3 regions of the Vibrio sp. R12-SW3-ISO1 genome follow, and region 1 is predicted to be linked to each of the others. Evidence: predicted binding sites of a transcription regulator. Region 1 holds the regulator's gene; each other region holds the start of a gene.
The links. Region 1 encodes CRP, which controls carbon source genes, mostly activating them, when cyclic AMP is high. Its sites were predicted from a motif close to TGTGANNNNNNTCACA; they were not measured.

Region 1 (4,264 bases):
CCCCACCAACGTTCAAGGTATCCCAATGCAACTAACGAGTAACCAACATTAAAGGCAATATACGAACCGCTAAAGTCAATATCTTGATCATACTCTATGGGTAGCAAATCTTGCTGGGATATCCTTTGGTTTACGTAGTTCAAATTAAGTCTGTACGCAAAACGGTCATCTAGATGATCATAGCTAGAGTAAATTCCCCAACTATCACTATCATTAGCGCCATATCCTAAAGACACTAGCGGCCCTGTCTGGTACTTCACTTTCGACATGAATTTACCACGTCCATATTGCGCATTACTCATTGAATGCCGCAACTGTCGATTTGCTACTAAGGCTTGTTCATCTGATATATGATTGTTGGCGAGATCATCGCCGATGCTAAGCCAACGTAGAGGAAATGTACTAACGGGAGAGTTCATCAGGCCAATATTTGAGAGTTGATTGAGTGATGCTCTTAGGAAAGGGTCATGGGACTCTAGCCATGGTGACGCTTTTACACCAAAGGGAAGACAGAAAAGAGACAACACCCACATTAAACCGAAAAATACTTGCAGTGTTACCTCTGAAAACGTGTCTTTTATAAAGAACCGACGTCCTAAACATCCATTTACCACAACTAGAACCTTTGATTCTCTTTGAATCCCACTGACATAACCTATAATTATTATTAGCTTATTAGAATTTTGGTTTTCGATGAAATGGTGAACTAGCTACAAATAAGCACGCCCGATCATACTGCATCAATCACAAAGATATGCAGTATATAGAGTATTAACATATCAATAAAGTACTTCCCTTCTCATTATACTACGTAGTTAAAATGCAACTTGCGAAAATAAGAATACTGACGAGTAGCAAACTGCTCAAGGGGCACACTCGCCTTCGTTTTGGTGATATAGTGCGAACATACAAGGACAGGTATTACACATAAGGTTTGTCATGTCAGCAAAACACCCCATTATTGCCGTAACGGGCTCTTCCGGTGCGGGCACAACCACGACCTCTGAAGCGTTTCGCAAAATGTTTAACATGATGCGCGTGAAACCGGCTTGGGTGGAAGGGGACAGTTTCCACCGCTTTACGCGCCCAGAAATGGATGTCGAGATCCGCAAAGCGCGCGAGCAAGGACGCCACATCAGCTACTTTGGTCCGCAGGCGAACGACTTCCCTGCGCTGTCTGAGTTTTTTAAGCAGTATGGCAATGAAGGCACAGGGCAAATTCGTCGCTACTTGCACACCTTCGATGAAGCCGTGCCCTACAATCAAATGCCGGGTACCTTCACGCCGTGGCAAGATTTGCCGGAAAATTCTGACGTGCTGTTCTACGAAGGACTGCATGGCGGCGTGGTGGATGGTGAGGTCAACGTCGCCCAACACGTCGACTTTTTGATTGGCATGGTGCCGATTGTGAACTTGGAGTGGATTCAAAAATTCGTCCGTGACACGCGCGATCGCGGTCACTCACGCGAAGCGGTAATGGACTCGATTGTCCGCTCGATGGATGACTACCTCAACTACATTACCCCGCAATTTTCGCGTACCCACATCAACTTCCAACGCGTGCCGACCGTCGATACGTCCAACCCACTTAACGCTAAAGGCATCCCAAGTTTAGATGAAAGCTTTGTGGTGATCCGCCTGCGCGGCATCAAACAGGTCGACTTCCCATATCTGCTCGCTATGATTGATGGCTCTTTCATGTCGCGCCACAACACTATTGTCGTGCCGGGGGGTAAGATGAGTTTTGCGATGGAGCTCATCGTCAGACCTATCCTACAGCAGCTTATCGAGACGGGTAAAATTGGCTAGCGATCAGTCCTAAGACCCGTTTACTTGTCATACCGTGATCATGTGCACATTTTTGCGTAAACAATCACCAACTTGACACGATTAAAATCAAGAAATCCCTTTTGAAAAAGGCTACTATTTGTAACCGAAACAAAGATGGCTTGCAGCATTGAATAAGTGCTCTTATCCTAAAAAGCCTTGTTCAAGGCTTCGCGCCTTTTACTGGCGCGACAAAAATGGAAAGCGGCAAGCGTACCCTGCAGAGGAAGTGAGATATTATGGTTCTAGGTAAACCTCAAACCGATCCAACATTAGAGTGGTTCCTGTCACATTGTCATATTCATAAGTACCCATCAAAAAGCACATTGATCCACGCCGGTGAGAAAGCAGAGACGCTTTACTACATCGTCAAAGGCTCTGTGGCGGTACTGATTAAAGACGAAGAAGGTAAGGAAATGATCCTTTCTTACCTAAACCAAGGTGACTTTATCGGTGAACTTGGTCTATTTGAAGAAGATCAAGAGCGTACCGCTTGGGTTCGCGCTAAATCACCTTGTGAAGTTGCAGAGATCTCATTCAAGAAGTTCCGTCAGCTTATCCAAGTCAACCCTGACATCCTAATGCGTCTATCTGCGCAAATGGCAAGCCGCCTACAAGTGACGAGCCAGAAAGTCGGTGACCTCGCCTTCCTAGACGTGACAGGCCGCATCGCGCAAACGCTACTTAACCTAGCGAAACAGCCAGATGCAATGACGCACCCAGACGGCATGCAAATCAAGATCACTCGTCAAGAGATCGGTCAGATTGTCGGCTGTTCACGCGAGACCGTTGGCCGTATCTTGAAGATGCTTGAAGAGCAAAACCTGATCTCCGCCCACGGTAAAACCATCGTCGTCTACGGCACGCGATAGGGTATTAGAGGCGAGTTCCTAGTGGCTAGTTCCTAGAGAAAACCTTTAAAGATTAAGAAAGCCACCCTGTCTACCAGCGGTGGCTTTTTATTTACCACTACCTATTACCCATCACCCATTTCACCAGCCCCCCTCTAGGAACTAGCAACTAGGCACTAGGAACTTCCCCCATCCGTACTCTCAAATATCTTATCCGCTGAAGCCGCGACAAACCCTGGGTAGAGCTCACCATTACTCATCGGATAGCGTTTGGCGAATTCGTAGAAGCCACCTGGGGTCACTTGCGTACCGTCACTAAAGCTCACCTCGACTTTGTCTGCCATGGTGGACGATTGCTCAAGCAGTACCTCTGGTGAGCCTTTCACTTCGCCGCCCGACTCATTGATGACAAAACCCGCTTGGCGCAGGTGCTCATTCACCGCCGCGACCTCGTCAAATGCCTTGAGCTGATTAACGCTTACGGTGAAATGGTTAGCCCCATAGCCGTGCGCCGCAAGCCATGCTGCGTACTCACTCTCTTGGGCGAGGGTTTGAAAATCTTCATAGCTGAGATCCCACAAACGGCCCGCATACAAAAACTCATGGCTTTGCAGTGCGGATGCCTCCACTTGTGCCACCAGCTTGCTGACAATGCGTTGCAGCGGCGCTGAGCACTCTTCGACTTTCAGCTCACTGATGAACACTTTTGGCAACGTCGGATCGGCGTGCTCGTAGTGCTTGGCGACCAAGTGTTTGCTCTCAAAAAGATAATCACCACACGCTTGGTAACCCAGCGCAATAAATGGCGCAGCCAATGTCTCGATACCGAGCGGCGCGATGTTAAAGGTGCGCAGCGCAATATGGTCATTGATCAGCGGCTCATCTTCTTCTAAAAGCTGATGAACCTTGGCCGCTTGAGGGCATAGACGGGAAATATAGTCTTGCCACAGTAAATCGAACAGTTGAGCAGGCGTCATAACGTCTCCATGTTAATCGTGAAGCTGAATCGTAAAGCTAGTTCTTTAAAAGAATGGCTTAATCACAAACCTAGCAATGAATCGAACACCTTGGGCTCCAAGTGAGCCCAAGGTGCCTCTTACAGTTCTACACCCGGGCTTAACGCCTCAGGCAGCAAGGTGTGCTCGCCTTCCATCGATGCCATAGGGTAAGCGCAATAGTCCGCAGCGTAGTAAGCACTTGGGCGAAGGTTGCCCGAGGCGCCCGGTCCGCCAAACGGCGCATCGCCACTCGCCCCAGTTAATTGGCGGTTGCGATTGACGATCCCTGCACGAATGTGGTCAACAAAGTAGGCCCACTCATCATCATCGGTGGACACCAGCCCAGCAGAGAGGCCAAAGCGGGTGTCATTGGCCAGCTCAACCGCGCGCTCAAGACCTTGATAACGCACCACTTGCAGCAGCGGGCCAAAATACTCTTCATCTGGCAGCGCGTCGATGGCCGTGACATCAATAATCCCCGGAGTGACAAACGCTGCCTCGCCCGCTTTCGCTTCCACCAAGCTCACACCACCAAGGCTCTGCAAGTTCGCCTGTGCGTTGAGGATAAAGTGTGCCGCAGCTTTCGAA
Region 2 (4,264 bases), on a different contig from region 1:
GTGCTGCACGATCAACTGTTGGCAATGTTTGAAGCGGATCCGTCGCTCAAACCGCGTGATGTGATTGTGATGGTGGCGGACATCAATGCCTACAGTCCGGCCATTCAAGCGGTGTTTGGCAATGCGCCGGGTGAACGATTCATCCCTTTTTCTATCTCGGATCGCAGTGCCAACCAAGAAAGCCCGATCTTGAATGCTTTCTTATTGTTGACCATGCTGCCGCAATCGCGCTGTTTGGCCTCGGAGCTGCTTGAGCTGCTGGAAACACCAGCGATCTTGGCGCGATTTGGTCTCGACGATAACGAGTTTATTCGCGCTAAACAGTGGGTAGAGCAATCGGGGATTCGCTGGGGGCTCGACGGCCACACCGCGCAAGAATTTGATTTGCCTAAAACCGGCCAAAATACATGGCAATTTGGTATCAACCGCATGTTGCTGGGCTATGCAATGCCTGCATCGGCAGGGCTGCTGAACACCGAACAAGGTGAACTGGCGCCGTTCAACGAAGTTCAAGGCCTTGGCGCCGAACTGGCGGGCAAACTGGCTCACTATATTGAAACCATTGCGCTTTATCGCGCCAAGTTAGCGCAGAGCCAAGGTGTGGATCAGTGGCGCGAAGTGCTGACTCAGCTGTTGGATGATTTCTTTTTAGTGGATTTGGATGGCGAAGCGGCGCTCAAATCCATTCGTGATACGTTGGCGATGCTCAAAGAGCAGCTGAATGATGCCGCGTTCAGTGCACCGCTCTCTGCTGCGATTGTGACGCAGTATTTGCGTGACAAACTCTCTGGTACGCGGGTAAGTCAGCGCTTTCTTGCCGGCCAAGTCAACTTCTGTACCCTCATGCCGATGCGCTCCATTCCATTTAAGACTGTGTGTCTATTGGGAATGAATGAAGGCGTTTACCCAAGGTCTGTGCCGCCGGAAGGGTTTGATTTGATGAATGGTCGCGCTAAGCATGGCGACCGTTCGCGCCGAGATGACGACCGCTACCTTTTCTTAGAGGCGCTGTTATCGGCGCAGGACACGCTTTACATCAGTTATGTCGGGCGCTCAATTCAAGACAACACGCCGCGCATGCCATCGGTGTTGGTCTCTGAGTTAATGGAATACTGCCATCAAAACTACTGTTTGGAAGGCGATTCAGATTTAGGCTGTGATGAGTCCGGCTCGCGCCTTGTTCACCACTTGAGCACGTCTCATCCCATGGTGCCGTTCAGCGCTGAGGCGTTTCTTGGCGAGCGGGCAAGTTACGCTCAAGAGTGGTTACCTGCCGCCTTGCGCCAGGGGCAAAAAAGTGGTGATTTTCAGCGTCAGTTGAGTGACTACTTGCTCGGCGCGCACTTTCCACTCGAGTTGGATTTAGTCGAGCTGCAACGCTTTTGGCGCCTGCCCGTTCAGTACTTTTTCAACCGCCGTTTAAAGGTGACGTTTGAGCCGCCGCAACCTGTGATGAACGATGAAGAGCCCTTTGTGCTGGGCGGACTGGAAAGCTATCAGTTGCGCGATGAGCTGCTCACGACACTGCTGACCGCTCACACATTAGCTGATCGCGATCCTAGTCGCTTGATGGCGCAATGTGTGGCGAAGCATCGCGCCGAAGGGCGTTTGCCTATTGGCGCCTTTGGTGACATTGAGTTTGAAACCAACCGAGTGCAAAGTGAAGAGTTAGCGAAAACCTTGCACGGATTGTGTCAAGCGCCTTGTGAGGATCATGAAGTCACTCTCACGTTGGATGTGCTTGGCGATGGCAAACCCGTACAGCTGGTCGGCTGGTTGACTCAAGTGTACCAATCTGGGCTTGTGCGTTTTCGTACTGGGCGGATTCGATCTCAAGACTATCTCTCCGCTTGGCTTGATCATTTGGCCATGGCCGCCAGTGGTCGTGCGCTGCGCACTCACCTGATCGGCTATGACAAAAAAGAAGGGGCGCAGCATCTGGTCTACCCTGCACTAGAGTCTCGTGAGCAAGCGTACGCACTACTCAATGAGCTGGTGGGTCTTTACTTCCAAGGCATGAGTGAACCTTTACCTTATTTCCCCCGTACCGCTTTAGCGGCGATAGAAGCGGGTTTTAGTCGCGGTAAGTGGGCGGACGATGAAGACAAATCGCTGAAAAAAATGGCCGATACGTTCAATGATGGCTACATGTCGAGTGGCGAAGGCAACGACAGTTATATTCGTCGTATTTGGCCGCAATGGGATGAGGAACTGGCCGCTCGAGTGCGTACATTGGCTGCTCGCGTCATTCAAGCACCTCGTCTCGCTGTACAGGATGCTGCCGATGTGTCGTAGAGGGACAGTGAAAATGAAAAGTAAAAATAGCAGAAGGTAAAGTGGCCGCCAGAAAATCATTATAGTGTAGGGCGTTCGCTGTACGGCCACAGGTCAGAGGGACCATGATTTGTTGGGTTGATGGGCAGACACACTGCCTCAACTCGTGCTGCGAATACTAACGACTCACTCTATAGGCTGCTGTGAGTAAGATCGCAGAACTCCCCGTATTTTTATGGGGTTAACAGATAAAATAGCGTTTTATTAACCGGATCACATTGAGTATTAGCACTAATATTGTCGAGCTGAATCGTGATAGGTGAAACATCCATGAATTCATACAATGTGCCATTGAGCCAATGTGTGAACTCGTACAGTTAAAGGGCAGAATTTTATGACCGCATCGTCTCGTTCCACTCTTTCTAGTGGTGGTGATATCACACCGACCGCACTCGATACGATGACTTTTCCATTGCATGGTGCTCGGCTGATTGAAGCCTCAGCTGGAACAGGAAAAACCTTTACCATTGCAGGGCTCTATTTGCGCTTGCTACTCGGGCATGGCGACGATCAGACTCGGCACGCGCATCCGCTCACTGTGGATCAGATTTTGGTGGTGACCTTTACTGAGGCTGCCACGGCGGAGCTACGCGATAGGATCAGAGCGCGTATTCATGACGCGCGCCTTGCTTTTGCTCGTGGCCAAAGCAGCGACCCAGTGATCGAGCCTTTGCTGGAAGCGGTGACGGATCACGCCCAAGCTGCGCAAATTTTGCTGCAAGCGGAAAGGCAGATGGATGAAGCCGCCGTCTACACGATTCATGGTTTCTGCCAGCGGATGCTGACGCAAAATGCGTTTGAGTCAGGCAGTCGATTTAGCAATGAACTTGTCACTGATGAAAGCCATCTAAAAGCGCAAGTGGTCGCAGATTATTGGCGGCGTAATTTCTATCCATTACCCCCGCAACTGGCAGGTGAAATTCGCCGAATTTGGCGGGCGCCGAATGAGCTGTTAGCCGCGATTTCGAACTATTTGACTGGTGCACCTTTGGCGTTAAGCGTGCCTGCAATGCAGGGCAGCTTAGCGGATCTGCATGAGCGTAATCTGGCTCAAATTGATGAACTCAAGGCACTTTGGCGAGCGCATCAAGACGAGGTGCTGGCGATCATCAACGAGTCAGACGTCAATAAGCGCAGTTACAGTAAAAAATCGCTACCGACCTGGATAGAGAGTGTTTCTGCCTGGGCAGCCCAGGCAACGACAAACTATGAGATACCTACGGCGCTGGAGAAGTTTGCGCAAAACGCACTGCTTGAAAAAACACCGAAAGGCCAAGCGCCTGAGCACCCGTTATTTGCACGTATTGAAGCCCACCTCGCTCACCCGGTGGATCTGAAAGCGCCGATGTTGGCTCATGCGATAGAGCATTGCCGCACAATGCTGGCAGCGGCCAAAGCTCAGAAGCAGTGGCTCTCGTTTGATGACTTGTTGACTCAGCTCTCTGCGGCGATCGACCTTGATGATACTGAGTTGCTGCGTGAGCGCATTCGCACTCTCTATCCCGTTGCAATGATCGACGAATTCCAAGATACCGATCCGCTGCAATACAGTATTTTCAGCCGTATTTACCTAGATCGTCCTGAGTGCGGTCTGTTTATGATTGGCGATCCGAAACAGGCGATTTACGCGTTTCGTGGCGCGGATATTTTTACCTACATTAAAGCGCGCCAACAAGTGACGTCGCATTTCACTTTAGGCACGAACTGGCGCTCAAGCGCCGATATGGTGGCAGCGGTCAATCAAGTGTTTTCAGTGCCGAAAAGCCCGTTTATCTACGATCAAGATATTCCTTTTTATCCCGTCAACGCCTCTCCGGGTTCTGAGCGCAAAGGTTGGACTTTAAGCGGCACACGACAACCAGCGTTGACGTATTGGTTACAAGAAGCCGAAGAGAAGCCGCTGGCCAAAGGTGAGTACCTTGAGGCGATG
Region 3 (4,264 bases), on a different contig from region 1:
ATCAGCACCATAAGCCACAGCGGCTTTGGTTTCCGCTACCGCAATCTCGATATCGTCATTGCCGTGTGGGAAGTTCGTTACCGTTGCGATACGAACGTCAGGTGTGCCTTGCTCACGAAGGGTCTTCTTAGCAATAGGAATAAAGCGAGGGTAAATACAGATGGCAGCTGTGTTACCTACCGCTGATTTTGCATCATGACACAGTGAAATAACTTTCGCGTCAGTGTCATCGTCATTCAGCGTAGTTAGGTCCATAAGTTTTAGTGCACGTAGTGCAGCTGCTTTTAAATCGCTCATTTCTATCTCCGATCAATATTCAAAAATTTCACCGCCTTAATCCCTATGATTAAGGTGTAATCATTAATGAACGGACTTGGTTCCTTGAAGACTTGCTACATACAGCGAACATGTACCAATTGCTATCCTTGTCACCGCACAGTACCAATTTGGTCTATGGCACAACAATCTGCGATTGCGGTGTCTAACGTGTATAGGCGCTTTGTGACGCCTCAGGCAACCGATGTTGCCGCGCTAATCATACTCCTTGTATTAATTAGCGTTAACTAAAAAACCGCTCAATGATCCATTGAAAGGTTACACCACCAAGATAAACGCCCACAATTCCCATCACTCCCGGTAATACTGGAGGTGCTGGAATGGGCAGCTTGATGGCGGAAAACAGGATTCCGACAACAAAGCCCGCTAAGGTCGCGAGAATCACATCATTCATCAGTTTAGGCCTATTTTCTTTACACCTATACAGTATAGATATTTATCGCAAAACTGTAGTCGCACACAGAGCGCAAACGGTTTGTATCTCAAAAAAGATCCGGCTTAACGATTGCTGAGTTTTATCCACTGCACAAACGTTATGAATCTTGTTGTCTGGACACACTCCAGACCTTTAAACAACGAAAAAACCCCGTAGTACATAGCAAGCTATGCAACTACGGGGTCTTATAAAACGGCGTCTATATAATCTATCGCTTCTTAAATTAGAAAGATAGGAAGAAGCCAGCGATGGTTGCTGCCATCAAGTTAGACAGAGTACCTGCTGCGACCGCTTTCACACCCATACGAGCGATGTCGTGACGACGGTTTGGCGCTAGACCACCTAGACCACCTAGTAGAATCGCAATTGAAGAAAGGTTTGCGAAACCACATAGCGCGAACGAGATGATAGCGGCTGTCTTAGTCGACATCACTTCACCGGTTGCTGGTACAACTTGAGCTGCATCACCAACGTAAGGAACGAAGTTTAGGTAAGCAACGAATTCGTTCACCACCAGTTTCTGACCGATGAATGAACCCGCTAGCGTCGCTTCTTCCCAAGGCACACCAATTAGGAATGCAAGTGGTGAGAAGATGTAACCTAGAAGAATTTCTAGTGTCAGTTCAGGCATACCGAACCAACCGCCAACGCCACCTAGGATGCCGTTGATAAGAGCAATAAGGCCGATGAACGCAAGTAGCATTGCGCCAACGTTAAGCGCAAGCTGTAGACCGACAGACGCACCGCCAGCTGCTGCATCGATAACGTTAGCAGGCTTGTCGTCACCACCGTCGATGTCCGCGCCTAGATCGTCATTTGGCGTGTCAGTTTCAGGTTTGATGATTTTAGCGAACAGTAGACCACCAGGTGCTGCCATGAATGATGCGGCAACAAGGTACTCTAGAGGTACACCCATTGAAGCGTAACCAGCAAGTACACCACCTGCTACAGACGCTAGACCACCACACATCACTGCAAATAGCTCAGACTGAGTCATTTTAGGTACAAACGGACGAACCACAAGTGGTGCCTCAGTTTGACCTACGAAAATGTTCGCTGCTGCAGACATAGACTCGGCACGTGATGTACCCAGTGCCTTTTGTAGACCGCCACCAAGAATCTTGATAACCCACTGCATCACACCGATGTAGTAAAGTACAGAAATTAGCGCAGAGAAGAAGATTAGCGTTGGTAGTACTTGGAAAGCAAAGATGAAACCGATACCGTCAACTGAGAAGTTAACTAGGCTGCCGAATAGGAAACCAGTACCGTCTTTACCGTAGTCGATCACGTTTTGTACACCAGCTGAGAAACCAGCTAGAAGATCACGACCCCATGGTACGTACAGAACGAAACCACCGATGATGAATTGGATAGCAAAAGCGCCACCCACAGTTCTTAGATTGATAGCTTTGCGGTTATCAGACAGTAGAAGCGCGATAGCGATCAAAACTGCCATACCGACTAGGCTCATAAACAGGCTCATAGTTTATGACTTCCTTATTAAGTTATTTGTTGGCGTGTTACAAAATGGAGCTCAAAAGCACGGGCAATTATACTCATCCGTCCACCGATAAAGTAATGCCGCCTTCACAGTTTCTGATAAGATTCACCACTCGTTCACTCGTAAGTGTGACAAAAATCACAACTAAAGTTCATAGGAATCATAAAAAGCACATTTTATTTAGAATTCATTCACAAATAGACAGTGCCAAAAAGCTGTTTTTCCAAACGTTTTCCGCAACCGTTTGCTCACAACTCTGCTTCAGTTGCGCCAATGTCGTTAACACTTGGGGTAAACGCTTAGGATGATTGGCTTGGCCTTGATACCCTGACAACGGCATGTCGGGCGCGTCGGTTTCCAAAACAAGATGGTCGATGGGCACCTGCGTCACCGCTTGACGCGTCTTATTCGCTCTTGGGTAGGTAATCACTCCGCCCACACCGATGTAGAAACCGAGCTCAACAAATTGCATCGCTTGTTGATAGCTGCCGGAAAACCCATGCAAAATCCCACCGTAGTGAAAACGGTGCTGCTTAAGCAGTTGCAACAAGCGGTGATAGGTTTTTCGCCCGTGAAGAATCAAGGGCCGCCGCAGATTCTTGGCCACGCTGATCTGCGCCTCAAACACCGCTTCTTGTCGCAGAGCGTCGACATCGATCATGGCGTCTAAGCCGCACTCTCCGACCGCGACACACACTGAGCCTACCGACTCACATTGAGCTTCTAGGCGACTGACCTCAATCAATGAGTCGGTGTGAACAAAATAGGGATGGCACCCCAAACTGATGTGCAAGTTCTTGTGCTGTTGGGATAGCGCAATAAGATCGCTCCAATTGCTTTCGCCAATCGCAGGAACCAGAAAACGCTCGACTCCTTGCTCACTGGCTTCTTGCAATGTAGCCCCTAATTGAGCCTTAAAGGGGGCAAAATCGAGATGACAGTGAGTATCAAAAAGGCGCATTACTGCTGCGCCTTTGAAGTGGGTGATGAGGACGAAGTGGCAGCGGCGCTCTGTTTTGCATCCTCAGAGCGGTATGGCACGCAACTTCGCTTTTGCCCAGGAGTAAGGCCCATAGAGTGGCACCAAGCGTCGTAGCGCTCAAGCCAATGTTTTAATCTCTTCCACATGTGCATGACTCCCCTGCCCGATGCTAGCAACGATGACCACTCGCCTGCACTACTGCTCTTCACGTTTGAACACTAACTCAGTCGCGCTCGACTCATCCTCAGCAAAGGTGTACCCCGCCGTGTTGAACTGGGTCAAATCCGCGACACTCTCGATGCGGTTTTCGATAATAAAACGCGCCATCATGCCGCGCGCTTTTTTGGCATAAAAGCTGATCACTTTATATTGGCCGTTTTTGCAGTCTTTAAACACCGGCGTAATCACCTGCGCATCCAAGTTCTTTTGCTTAACCGCCTTAAAATACTCATTGGAGGCCAAGTTAATCAAGACGTTGTCCCCTTGTTCGGTAATCGCTTGATTGAGCTTGTCGGTAATCACATTCCCCCAGAACTGATACAAGTTGGTGCCTTTCTCATTGGCAAGCTTAGTCCCCATTTCAAGACGGTATGGTTGCATCAGGTCAAGCGGCTTAAGCAGACCATAAAGGCCAGACAGCATACGTAAATGGCGCTGAGCGTACTCAAAATCCGCCTCTGTGAGTGTCTGGGCATCAAGACCTGTATAGACATCGCCTTTGAACGCCAAAATCGCTTGGCGGGCATTGTCGAGTGTGAATGTCTCGCTCCACTCTTGGAAGCGGCCAACGTTCAGATCGGCGATTTTGTCACTGACCTTCATCAAACTCGCCACATCGGCTGGCGTCAATTTACGGCACACCTCAATCAACTGCTTGGAGTAGTCAATTAACTCAGGCTGTGTGTAGGTCTCGGTCACCAAGGGTGATTCGTAATCTAAGGTTTTCGCTGGAGAAACGACGATTAACATGACTTTACTCTTATTGATTGTTTACCTTAGGGTACAA

Region 2: a site for CRP is predicted at 2,477-2,492, ahead of recB (exodeoxyribonuclease V subunit beta). Genes of this name have one in related genera too.
Region 3: a site for CRP is predicted at 2,404-2,419, ahead of AC6R0R_RS12975 (NupC/NupG family nucleoside CNT transporter). Genes of this name have one in related genera too.

What each region holds. Positions count from the first base shown of each region.
Region 1 covers NZ_JCBDGK010000050.1:123,972-128,235, reverse strand. Annotated here, with positions in the region: gene AC6R0R_RS16410 (capsule assembly Wzi family protein) at 1-614, opposite strand, end outside; gene AC6R0R_RS16405 (phosphoribulokinase) at 940-1,809, shown strand; gene crp (cAMP-activated global transcriptional regulator CRP) at 2,067-2,699, shown strand; gene AC6R0R_RS16395 (DUF1338 domain-containing protein) at 2,855-3,655, opposite strand; gene astD (succinylglutamate-semialdehyde dehydrogenase) at 3,775-4,264, opposite strand, start outside.
Region 2 covers NZ_JCBDGK010000043.1:92,228-96,491, forward strand. Annotated here, with positions in the region: gene recC (exodeoxyribonuclease V subunit gamma) at 1-2,295, shown strand, start outside; gene recB (exodeoxyribonuclease V subunit beta) at 2,669-4,264, shown strand, end outside.
Region 3 covers NZ_JCBDGK010000043.1:51,453-55,716, reverse strand. Annotated here, with positions in the region: gene deoC (deoxyribose-phosphate aldolase) at 1-297, opposite strand, end outside; gene AC6R0R_RS12980 (XapX domain-containing protein) at 560-730, opposite strand; gene AC6R0R_RS12975 (NupC/NupG family nucleoside CNT transporter) at 996-2,258, opposite strand; gene AC6R0R_RS12970 (TatD family hydrolase) at 2,464-3,237, opposite strand; gene AC6R0R_RS12965 (DUF5363 family protein) at 3,237-3,404, opposite strand; gene yaaA (peroxide stress protein YaaA) at 3,454-4,227, opposite strand.